One region of the Streptomyces sp. Je 1-332 genome, then DNA from elsewhere that is predicted to be linked to it. Evidence: riboswitches for the same ligand, from Rfam matches in the RefSeq annotation. Region 1 holds a riboswitch; each other region holds the start of a gene.
The links. Region 1 has a riboswitch for thiamine pyrophosphate ahead of thiC (phosphomethylpyrimidine synthase ThiC). Riboswitches for the same ligand answer to the same signal wherever they lie in the genome.

Region 1 (3,269 bases):
CCGTACAGACCGCGCCAACCCATGGTGGGGTTGGCCTGATGCAGTTCCCAGACTGCGGACGTCTGCGTCACCGTCACATCGTCGAGCACGCCGAGCGAGCCGATGATGACGCCGGCGAGCAGCAGGCCGCTCATGTCGATGGACGGGTACAGACCGTGGATCAGGCCGGTGTTGTCGTCCGTGTTGCCGGTCAGCGAGGCCCAGCCGATGAAGAGCGAGCCGAGGAGGCCGATGAGGAGCAGCGAGATCAGCGTGCCGAGGACCGCGACCGATGTTCGCGCCGTCAGGCCGTGACACAGATAGAGCGCGATCAACATGATGGCGCTGGCCCCGATCACCGCCACGACCAGCGGGTTCGAGCCCTGCAGGATCGCGGGCAGGATGAAGAACGTCAGGACGAGGAAGCTCAACGCCAGGGCGACCAGGGCCATGACACCGCGCAACCGCCCCACCACGACGACGGCGAGCGCGAAGATCCCGGCGAGCAGCGCCATGGGGAGCTTGCGGTTCACGTCGGTGACCGAGTACTGGAGCGCCTCGGGAGCCGTCGGCTCATAGGCGACCACCACCTCCTGGCCCTGGCGCAACTGCCGCGGTGAGTCCGGCTGGACGATCTCGGTGAAGGTGCGGCCCTTGTCCTTGCCGCTGGTCACCTCGATCGTGGCCTTCTTGCAGATGCCCTCCGCGCGAGACTGGGCGGACTGCCCCTCGGCGGTGGAGGTGTCGCCGTTGGGCGGGGTCTGCGAGGCGTTCACGTCCTTGCAGGGGAGCTCCTGCACCTTCGTCACGTCCGCCGACTGGGTCTGCCGGTCGAAGCCGACTCCGGTGCGTTCGTGGCCCGGCGCGCCACCGGGCCAGAGCACCACGAGGCCCACGACCACCGCCGTCGCGAAAGGGATCAGCACGGCGGCGATGACCTTGCGCAGATGCTTGGAGACGGGCGCGGCCGGACCGTGGCTGTGGGAGTGCCCATGCGGGTCCGGAGGCACGTTCGGGACGGGCGGCTGGGACGGCGGCTGTGTCGAGGTCACTGCCCGATCATCGCAAGAACGGAGAGGGCCCTCTGTTCAGCGCGCCCGACATGACGCTAGCGTGGAGCCACCTTTGCAATCGCGGGAGCTCGGAGCACCGGGCTGAGAGGGCGCTGACCTCCGTACGAATCGGCACAAGAGTGCACGAACAGTACGGAATCCGCTGCGTCGACCGCCGAACCTGTTACCGGGTAATGCCGGCGTAGGGAGTAGGTCTCATGACCACATCGGACGCACGCACGCCTGCCTCGACGCAGAACGCGCAGAACACGCAGAACGCGCGGAACCAGAGCGACGAGGCCGGGAAGTCCATCGGCTGGCACAAGGCGTATGTCGAGGGTTCGCGCCCCGACCTGCGGGTGCCGGTCCGCCAGGTGCACCTCACCAACGGCAAGGCCGTGACCCTGTACGACACTTCGGGTCCTTACACCGACGAGTCCATCGACACCGACGTCCGCAGGGGCCTCGCGCCGCTGCGCGAGAACTGGATCATCGCCCGCGGCGACACCGAGGAGTACGTGGGCCGCCCGCCCCGCCCCGAGGACGACGGGATCAAGCACACCTCGCCGCGCGGAGGCCTGAAGAACCTCGACGCGGTCTTCCCCGGCCGCCCGCGCCAGCCCCGCCGGGGCCGCGGCGGCCAGGCGGTGACGCAGCTCGCGTATGCCCGCCGTGGCGAGATCACACCCGAGATGGAGTTCATCGGGATCCGCGAGAACCTCGACCCCGAGGTCGTGCGCGCGGAGGTCGCCGCGGGCCGCGCGGTGATCCCCGCCAACGTCAACCACCCGGAGATCGAGCCGATGATCATCGGCAAGAAGTTCCTGGTGAAGGTCAACGCCAACATCGGCAACTCCGCGGTCACCTCCTCCATCGAGGAGGAGGTGGACAAGATGACCTGGGCGACCAAGTGGGGCGCCGACACGGTCATGGACCTGTCCACCGGGCGCAACATCCACACCACCCGCGAATGGGTCCTGCGCAACTCCCCCGTGCCGATCGGCACCGTGCCGCTCTACCAGGCCCTGGAGAAGGTCGACGGCCAGGCCGAGGCGCTGACCTGGGAGATCTACAAGGACACGGTCATCGAGCAGGCCGAACAGGGCGTGGACTACATGACGGTGCACGCGGGCGTGCGCCTTCCGTACGTCCCGCTGACCGCCAATCGCAAGACCGGCATCGTCTCGCGCGGCGGCTCGATCATGGCGGCCTGGTGTCTCGCGCACCACAAGGAGAGCTTCCTCTACGAGAACTTCGAGGAGCTCTGCGAGATCCTCGCGTCGTACGACGTGACGTACTCGCTCGGCGACGGCCTGCGCCCAGGGTCGATCGCGGACGCCAACGACGAGGCGCAGTTCGCCGAGTTGGGCACCCTCGGGGAACTCAACACGATCGCCAAGCGTCATCACGTACAGACGATGATCGAGGGCCCCGGTCACGTCCCGATGCACAAGATCAAGGAGAACATCGACCTCCAGCAGGAGATCTGCGAAGAGGCGCCGTTCTACACGCTGGGCCCGCTGACCACCGACATCGCGCCCGCGTACGACCACATCACCTCCGGCATCGGCGCCGCGATGATCGGCTGGTGGGGCACGGCGATGCTCTGCTACGTCACGCCCAAGGAGCACCTGGGCCTGCCCAACCGCGACGACGTGAAGACCGGCGTCATCACGTACAAGATCGCGGCCCATGCGGCGGACCTCGCCAAGGGGCACCCGGGCGCGCAGGACTGGGACGACGCGCTCTCGGACGCCCGCTTCGAGTTCCGCTGGGAGGACCAGTTCAACCTGGCCCTCGACCCGGTCACGGCACGGGAGTTCCACGACGAGACGCTGCCGGCGGAGCCCGCGAAGACGGCGCACTTCTGCTCGATGTGCGGGCCGAAGTTCTGCTCGATGAAGATCTCGCACGACATCCGGCGTGAGCACGGCGGCACGCAGGAGGAGATCGCGGCGGGCATGGACCAGAAGTCCAAGGAGTTCGCGGCAGCAGGAAACCGGGTGTATCTGCCCATCGCCGACTGAGGCACGGTTCGCGCCGCGCTTCGGGCGGGCACCGCGCCCGCCCGAAGCAGCGTCGCGTACTACTCCGGCTTGTGGTCGGGACCGCCGAATTCCGGGCTTGAGAAGTCCGGGCTCGAGAAGCTCGGGCGCGGTCCCGCCGCCGGGCCGCCGTCCGGGCTGCTGAATCCCGGCCGGTTGTAGCCGAGTTGGGGCATGCGGCTGCCCGGATCCG
Region 2 (3,269 bases), 1.9 Mb from region 1:
CGAGGACCGCGTCGAGGAACTCGGGGAGGTCTCCCTGGCGCTTGCGGGCATCCACGCAGAGGTAGAGGCGGGCGTCGGCGAGCTGCTCGCGGGCAGGCTTGGTGGCCATGAAGAGGTCCCCCCGGGTCGTCGGTGGCCTACGGGCCGTGTGTCCCGGGGGACACACGGCCCGTACGCAACGGTTTTCCGTGTCGGTCAGACGGCGAGCGCCTGGGCGCGGCGCTTCACCTCCGTGCCGCGATTCTCGCTCAGGGCCTGCGCGGGCGTGCCGGGCAGGGTCGGGTCGGGAGTGAAGAGCCACTCCAGCATCTCTTCGTCGTTGAAGCCGTCGTCCCTCAGGAGCGTCAGGGTGCCGGTGAGGCCCTTGACGATCTTGTCGCCGTCGATGAAGGCGGCCGGCACCTGGAGCGCGCGGTTCTCACCACGGCGTACGGCGATCAGCTGGCCCTCCTTGACCAGCTGGCGCACACGCGTCACCTCGACGTCGAGCATTTCCGCGATGTCGGGGAGGTGGAGCCACTCAGGGACGAGAGCATCAGTCTTTGCGTCAATCTCGGTCACGGGGTCAAGCGTATCTCCGGGCACCGACAGCGGCCGGGCAGCGGCCCCCCGGTCACGACGCAACCGCTACGGGAGCACGGCCTTCTTCAGGGGGACCGCGGGGTCAGAGGCCAGTTCGGCGGAGAGGCCTGCGCCCGCCTCGATCAGCTTGCGGCCCTGCGCCAGGTCCCTGGGACGGCCCACCGCGAGGACGGCCACCAGGACGCCCCCGCGCAGCCAGCACACGGTCCAGGCGACGCCCAAGGGGTCGCCGCGCCACACCAGCTCGTCGGCGGAGGCGTGGTGCCCGGCGTACTGGACGAAGCGGCCGAACTGCTCGGACCAGAAGTACGGGACGGGGTCGTACGCCGAAGGGGTATCGCCGATGATGTTCGCCGCCACCGTGCGCGGGCCCTGCAGGGCGTTGTCCCAGTGGTGGACGAGGAGGCGCTCGCCATACCTTCCCGAAGGGAAGGAGGAGCAGTCGCCGACCGCGTACACGTCGGGCTCCGAGGTCCGCAGGTGGTCGTCGGCGAGGACCTCCCGGTGGGCGCCCAGGGTGATGCCGGAGTCCGCGAGCCAGGCCGTGGCGGGGCGTGCGCCGATGCCGACGACGACCGCGTCCGCGGGCAGCCGGGTGCCGTCGGTCAGGAAGACGCTGCCGGGTTCGACGCGGTCCACGCGCGCGTGGGTGCGCAGGTCGGCCCCGGAGTCGGCGTACCAAGCCGCCATGGGCGCCGCGACCTCCGCGGGCAGGGCCCCGGCCAGCGGTCGCTCCGCGGCCTCGACGACGGTGACCGAACAGCCCGCCTCACGCGCGGCGGTCGCGAACTCGGCGCCGATCCAGCCCGCGCCGACGACCACGATGCGGCGCTGTTCGGCGAGCACGGGCCGCAGCCGCTCGGCGTCGTCCAGGGTGCGCAGCAGATGGACCCCGGGAACCCCGGAGGCGCCGGGCAGCAGGATCGGCGCGGCGCCGGTGGCGATGACCAGGGCGTCGTACGGGACCGGGCCACGCTCGGTGTCCAGTTCGTGCTCCGCGGGGCGCACGCCCGTGACCTCGTGGCCCAGGCTCAGCTCGATGCCGAGGGCCTCGAAGTCGATGTCGAAGGCGGAGCCCTCCGCCTTGCCGAGCAGCACGGCCTTGGACAGCGGCGGCCTGTCGTACGGCTGGTGGGGTTCCGCGCCGATCAGGGTGACCGCACCGGTGAACCCCTGCTCGCGCAGCGCCACGGCGGTCTGCACGCCGGCCATCCCCGCGCCCGCGATGACGACCCGGCGCTCTTCCTGCCTCCGCTGCTCACTCACCCGATCACTGTAGGACGGCGGATGGCGCGCGCCTCAGGGCGCGGCGGGGAGATCTCTGACACACCGTCACAGCCCCTGACCGCACAGCTGCCCTACTACGCCGGGACGCCAAAGGCTAAGGTTGCCGTGCAGAGCACTCGCGGGAGCCCGGACGCACCGGGCTGAGAGGGAGGCTGGACGGCCTCCGACCGTACGAACCTGATCCGGGTCATGCCGGCGAAGGGAGGGGCTGGACACCCATGCATCCACGTACACCACCCCACACGACGAGTACGACCGGCGCGAGCACGACCGACGTCCTGGTCGTCGGGGGCGGCATCATCGGCCTGGTCACGGCCTGGCGGGCGGCGCAGCGCGGCCTGTCCGTCGCGGTCGTGGACCCCGAGCCCGGCGGCGGCGCGGCGCAGGTGGCCGCGGGCATGCTGGCCGCCGTCACCGAGCTGCACTACGGGGAGCAGACGCTGCTCGCCCTGAACGTGGCCTCCGCGCAGCGCTATCCCGACTTCGCGGCCGAGCTGACGGAGGCGAGCGGCCTCGATCTCGGCTACCGCGCGAGCGGCACGCTCGCCGTCGCCCTCGACTCCGACGACCGTGCGCACCTGCGTGAGCTGCACGCTCTTCAGCAGCGGTCGGGGCTCGCTTCGGAGTGGCTGAGCGGGCGCGAGTGCCGCCGTCTGGAGCCGATGCTCGCGCCGGGCGTCCGGGGCGGGCTTCGGGTCGACGGCGATCACCAGATCGACCCTCGCAGACTCGCCGCTGCGCTCCTCCTGGCCTGCGAGCGGGCGGGCGTGATCTTCCACCACGCGTGGGCGGAGCGCCTTACGGTCGTGGCCGACCGGGCCACCGGAGTCGTCCTCGCCGACGGCACCGCCCTGGAGGCCGGTCACACCGTGCTCGCCGGAGGCAGCCTCAGCGGGCGCCTCGACGGGGTCCCGGAGGGCGTACTGCCGCCCGTGCGCCCGGTGAAGGGGCAGGTGCTGCGGCTCACCGTGCCGCAGCGGTACGCGCCGTTCCTGAGCCGCACCGTGCGCGCCGTCGTGCGCGGCAGTCACGTCTACCTGGTGCCGCGCGAGAACGGCGAGCTCGTCGTCGGCGCGACCAGCGAGGAACTCGGCTGGGACACGACGGTCACGGCCGGCGGCGTGTACGAGCTGCTCCGGGACGCCCATGAGCTCGTACCGGGCATCACGGAACTGCCGCTGACGGAGACCCGGGCGGGCCTGCGCCCCGGCTCCCCCGACAACGCGCCGATGCTCGGCCCGACCGCGCTGCCCGGCCTCCAGCTGGCCACCGGGCACTACCGCAACGGCGTACTCCTGACGCCCGTGACCGGCGACGTGATGGCGCACGCCCTGACCACCGGTGAACTGCCCGACGAAGCACAGGGGTTCACTCCTCTGCGCTTCGCCGGAACCCCCCGA
Region 3 (3,269 bases), 3.9 Mb from region 1:
TGCTGGGCCTCATGGCCGCCGGGAGGCTCTCGGCACCCGTCGGACTGCGAGGCGGCTGGCAGGACGTGGACGACGCCGTCCAAGCGCTGTTCGCGCGGAAGGTGCACGGAAAGGTCGTTCTCGACGTGGCCTGAGGCTGGGGAACAGGACACATGTGTCTCGCCCGCTGGTGGGCGGTTCGCGGCAGTGGACGAGAATGGACCCATGGATGTGCTGGCGGAGGTCTTGCGTGTTTCCGGTGCGCGTGGGGCGCTCGGGGTCGTGCTGAAGGCCGGAGGAACCTGGGGCCTGCGGCTGGACTCCTCTCCAGGAGCGGCACTGCATGTGGTGTCCCGCGGCACCATGTGGCTCCACGTCCCAGGCGAGAAACCACTTCAGGTACAGGCCGGAGACGCCGTCCTGGTGTCGCCGGGCACCGCTCACGGGATAGCCGGGGGCGCCGGCGTGACGATGGGTTCCTGCGACCGTGAGGCGGCGGCCCGGTCCTTGCGCGACGGCCGGGCCCTGCGGCTGGGCTCGGCGCCGGTGCAGACGGAGGTGATCGTGCTGCGCTACGAGCAGGACGCGGAGGTGCGCACACCGGTGCTCACCTCTCTCGCTCGGCCGATGCACGTCACGGCCCGGGAGAACGCCCAGCTCAGAAGAACCGTCGAACTTCTCGCCGCGGAGCTCGCACAGCCGCAGATCGGCACCACCGCCGCCGTCAACAGCATCGTCGACCTGCTGCTCGTCCAGTTCGTACGCGCCTGGCTGGCCCGCCACCCGCAGGAGCGGTCCGGCTCATGGCTGGGAGCGATGCGTGATCCGGTCGTGCGCGAGGCTCTGGCCTGCGTGCACGCCCGCCCGGGGCACCCCTGGACCACGGAGACCCTGGCCGCCGCGACGAGCGTTTCCCGGGCGACGCTGTCCAGGCGTTTCCGATCCGCCCTCGGGCAGACGCCGGGCGCGTACGTGACGCAGTGGCGCATCGATCTGGCGTCCGTCCGGCTCCGCGACACCGATGAGCCGGTCGAGTCGATCTCCGGCGCGGTCGGATACGGCTCTCCGCACGCCTTCAGCCGCGCCTTCCGACGTGCCCGAGGTGCGGCCCCGGGTGAGTATCGCTCTCGACTTCGCGAGTGATCGCACGCAGGCGACGACGACCGGCGTCACTTGGCCGCACCACCCGAAGTCCGGCACCCGCCCCCGCTCTGTCGAGCCGAGCGGAGCCCCGAGTGCGAACTCGTGTTCCCGGAGGAGGTACATTGCGTGGTGACCACCGCGGGAGCTCGGGAGTAGCCGGGCTGAGAGGGCGGACGGGACTTGATCCCCTTTCCGCCGACCGCATGAACCTGGACCGGGTAATGCCGGCGTAGGAAGGGTGTTGACGATGGAGAGTGCCTCCATACCTGCCCGGAACGGCCCTGCCGTTTCCCGTGCTGCTGTGGCGGACGTGATCGCGTCGGTGCGGACCTCCGCACCCCTTGTGCACTGCCTGACCAACGTCGTGGTGTCGCAGTTCACCGCGAACGTGCTGCTCGCGGCGGGGGCCGCCCCCGCGATGGTGCACAGCGCGGAGGAGGCCGGAGCACTGGCCCGAGTGGCCGGAGGCGTCCTGGTCAACCTGGGGACGGTGACCTCCGTGACGGCTGAGGCGATGCGCGTCGCGGTCAAGGAAGCGGCCGGGGCCGGGCGCCCGTGGGTGCTCGACCCGGTGGCGGTCGGCCCGCTGCCCTGGCGCACCGAGCTCGCCCACGAACTCCTGGAGAGCGCACCCCCGGCGGTCGTCCGCGGTAACCCATCCGAGATCCTGGCGCTGGACGGCGGCGGCGCGGGCGGGCGCGGCGTGGACAGCACGGACGCCCCCGAAGCGGCGCTGGCCGCGGCCGGCGCGCTGAGCCGACGCTACGGCTGCACGGTCGCCGTGAGCGGACCGGAGGACGTCCTCACCGACGGGACGCGAGTGGTGCGCGTGACCAATGGGCATCCGCTGCTGCCCCTGGTGACGGGAACCGGCTGCTCCCTCGGCGCCCTGGTGGCCGCTTGCACAGCCGTCACCGGCGACGCGCTGCTGGCCGCCACTGCCGCGACGGGCCTGCTCACGGTGGCCGCGGAAACCGCCGCCACCCGCTCGACGGGTCCCGGCACGTTCGCGGTCGCACTGATCGACGCGCTGCACGAGCTCAGCCCGGACCGGCTCACCGAGGCTCTCAACCTGCGTTGAGCTCGCGGGTGTTGGGGATGTCGCGGGGTTTTGCGGTGGGCGGTCGGCCTGGATGTCAGCGGCTGATCAGCCGCTAATCAGCCGCTGATCAGCCCCCGCCCGCCCAGGGGGGCGACCCCAACACCAAGTCTGCCAGCCCTCTCGGACACACACCCCCACCCCTGTGGATAACTCAAGGTTCCTGCATGTCAGGTGCCCTCCCCTTTCCCTACACCTCTTTCCCCAGCACCTCTTTCCCAGCACCTCCCGATGCGTCTCCCACGCCCCCACGCCCTCCCCCGGCCGGGAGACCCCAAGGAGCACCCATGCGACCACCACTCGACCTGTCCCTGTATCTCGTCACCGACACCCGGCTCTGCGGCGACCGCGGCGTAGCCGCCACCGTGGCAGCCGCCGTCAAGGGCGGTGTCACCGCTGTCCAGTTGCGCGATCCGGACGCCGACGACCGCACGCTGTGCGCGCTCGGCCGGTCGATCCAGGCCGAACTCGCGGACACCGGCGTCCCCTTGATCGTCAATGACCGCCTGGACGTGGCGGTCTGGCTGGGCGCGGACGGCATCCACCTCGGGCAGCGGGACGTCTCCCCCACGACCGCCAGGCACCAGCTCGGCCCGTACGCGTACGTCGGCCTGTCCGTCAGCCGTCCCGAGCAGCTGGCGCACGTACCCGATGCCGTCGATCACCTCGGTGTCGGTCCGGTGTTCCCGCAGGCCACCAAGCCGGACGCGGACGCCCCGCTCGGTCTGGGCGGCTTGGCCCGCATCGTCCGGGAGAGCCCGCTGCCCTGCGTGGCCATCGGCGGGATCGGCGTGTCCGAGGCCGCCGCGGTCAGGGGAAGCGGCGCGGCCGGGATCGCTGTCGTCAGCGCGGTCTGCGGGCAGCCCGACCCCGAGACCGCGGCCCGTTCCCTCGTCCGCACCCTGCGACCGGAGGTCTCCGCGTGACCAGCCCGCCCATCGCCCTCAGCATCGCCGCCAGTGACCCCTCCGGCGGCGCCGGGATCCAAGCCGACCTGAAGGCGTTCTCCGCGAACGGCGCGTACGGAACGGCAGTTCTGACCGCCCTG

Region 2: it holds a riboswitch for thiamine pyrophosphate, as region 1 does, so the genes downstream of both, thiO (glycine oxidase ThiO) here and thiC (phosphomethylpyrimidine synthase ThiC) in region 1, are expected to answer to the same signal.
Region 3: it holds a riboswitch for thiamine pyrophosphate, as region 1 does, so the genes downstream of both, thiM (hydroxyethylthiazole kinase) here and thiC (phosphomethylpyrimidine synthase ThiC) in region 1, are expected to answer to the same signal.

What each region holds. Positions count from the first base shown of each region.
Region 1 covers NZ_CP160402.1:4,055,576-4,058,844, reverse strand. Annotated here, with positions in the region: gene ABXJ52_RS18325 (YibE/F family protein) at 1-1,031, opposite strand, end outside; TPP riboswitch at 1,103-1,257, shown strand; gene thiC (phosphomethylpyrimidine synthase ThiC) at 1,250-3,058, shown strand; gene ABXJ52_RS18315 (hypothetical protein) at 3,118-3,269, opposite strand, start outside.
Region 2 covers NZ_CP160402.1:2,109,751-2,113,019, forward strand. Annotated here, with positions in the region: gene thiE (thiamine phosphate synthase) at 1-109, opposite strand, end outside; gene ABXJ52_RS09820 (Rv2175c family DNA-binding protein) at 196-561, opposite strand; gene ABXJ52_RS09825 (FAD-dependent oxidoreductase) at 628-1,794, opposite strand; TPP riboswitch at 1,978-2,090, shown strand; gene thiO (glycine oxidase ThiO) at 2,088-3,269, shown strand, end outside.
Region 3 covers NZ_CP160402.1:194,417-197,685, forward strand. Annotated here, with positions in the region: gene ABXJ52_RS00960 (zinc-binding dehydrogenase) at 1-134, shown strand, start outside; gene ABXJ52_RS00965 (AraC family transcriptional regulator) at 205-1,122, shown strand; TPP riboswitch at 1,251-1,376, shown strand; gene thiM (hydroxyethylthiazole kinase) at 1,424-2,203, shown strand; gene thiE (thiamine phosphate synthase) at 2,509-3,147, shown strand; gene thiD (bifunctional hydroxymethylpyrimidine kinase/phosphomethylpyrimidine kinase) at 3,144-3,269, shown strand, end outside.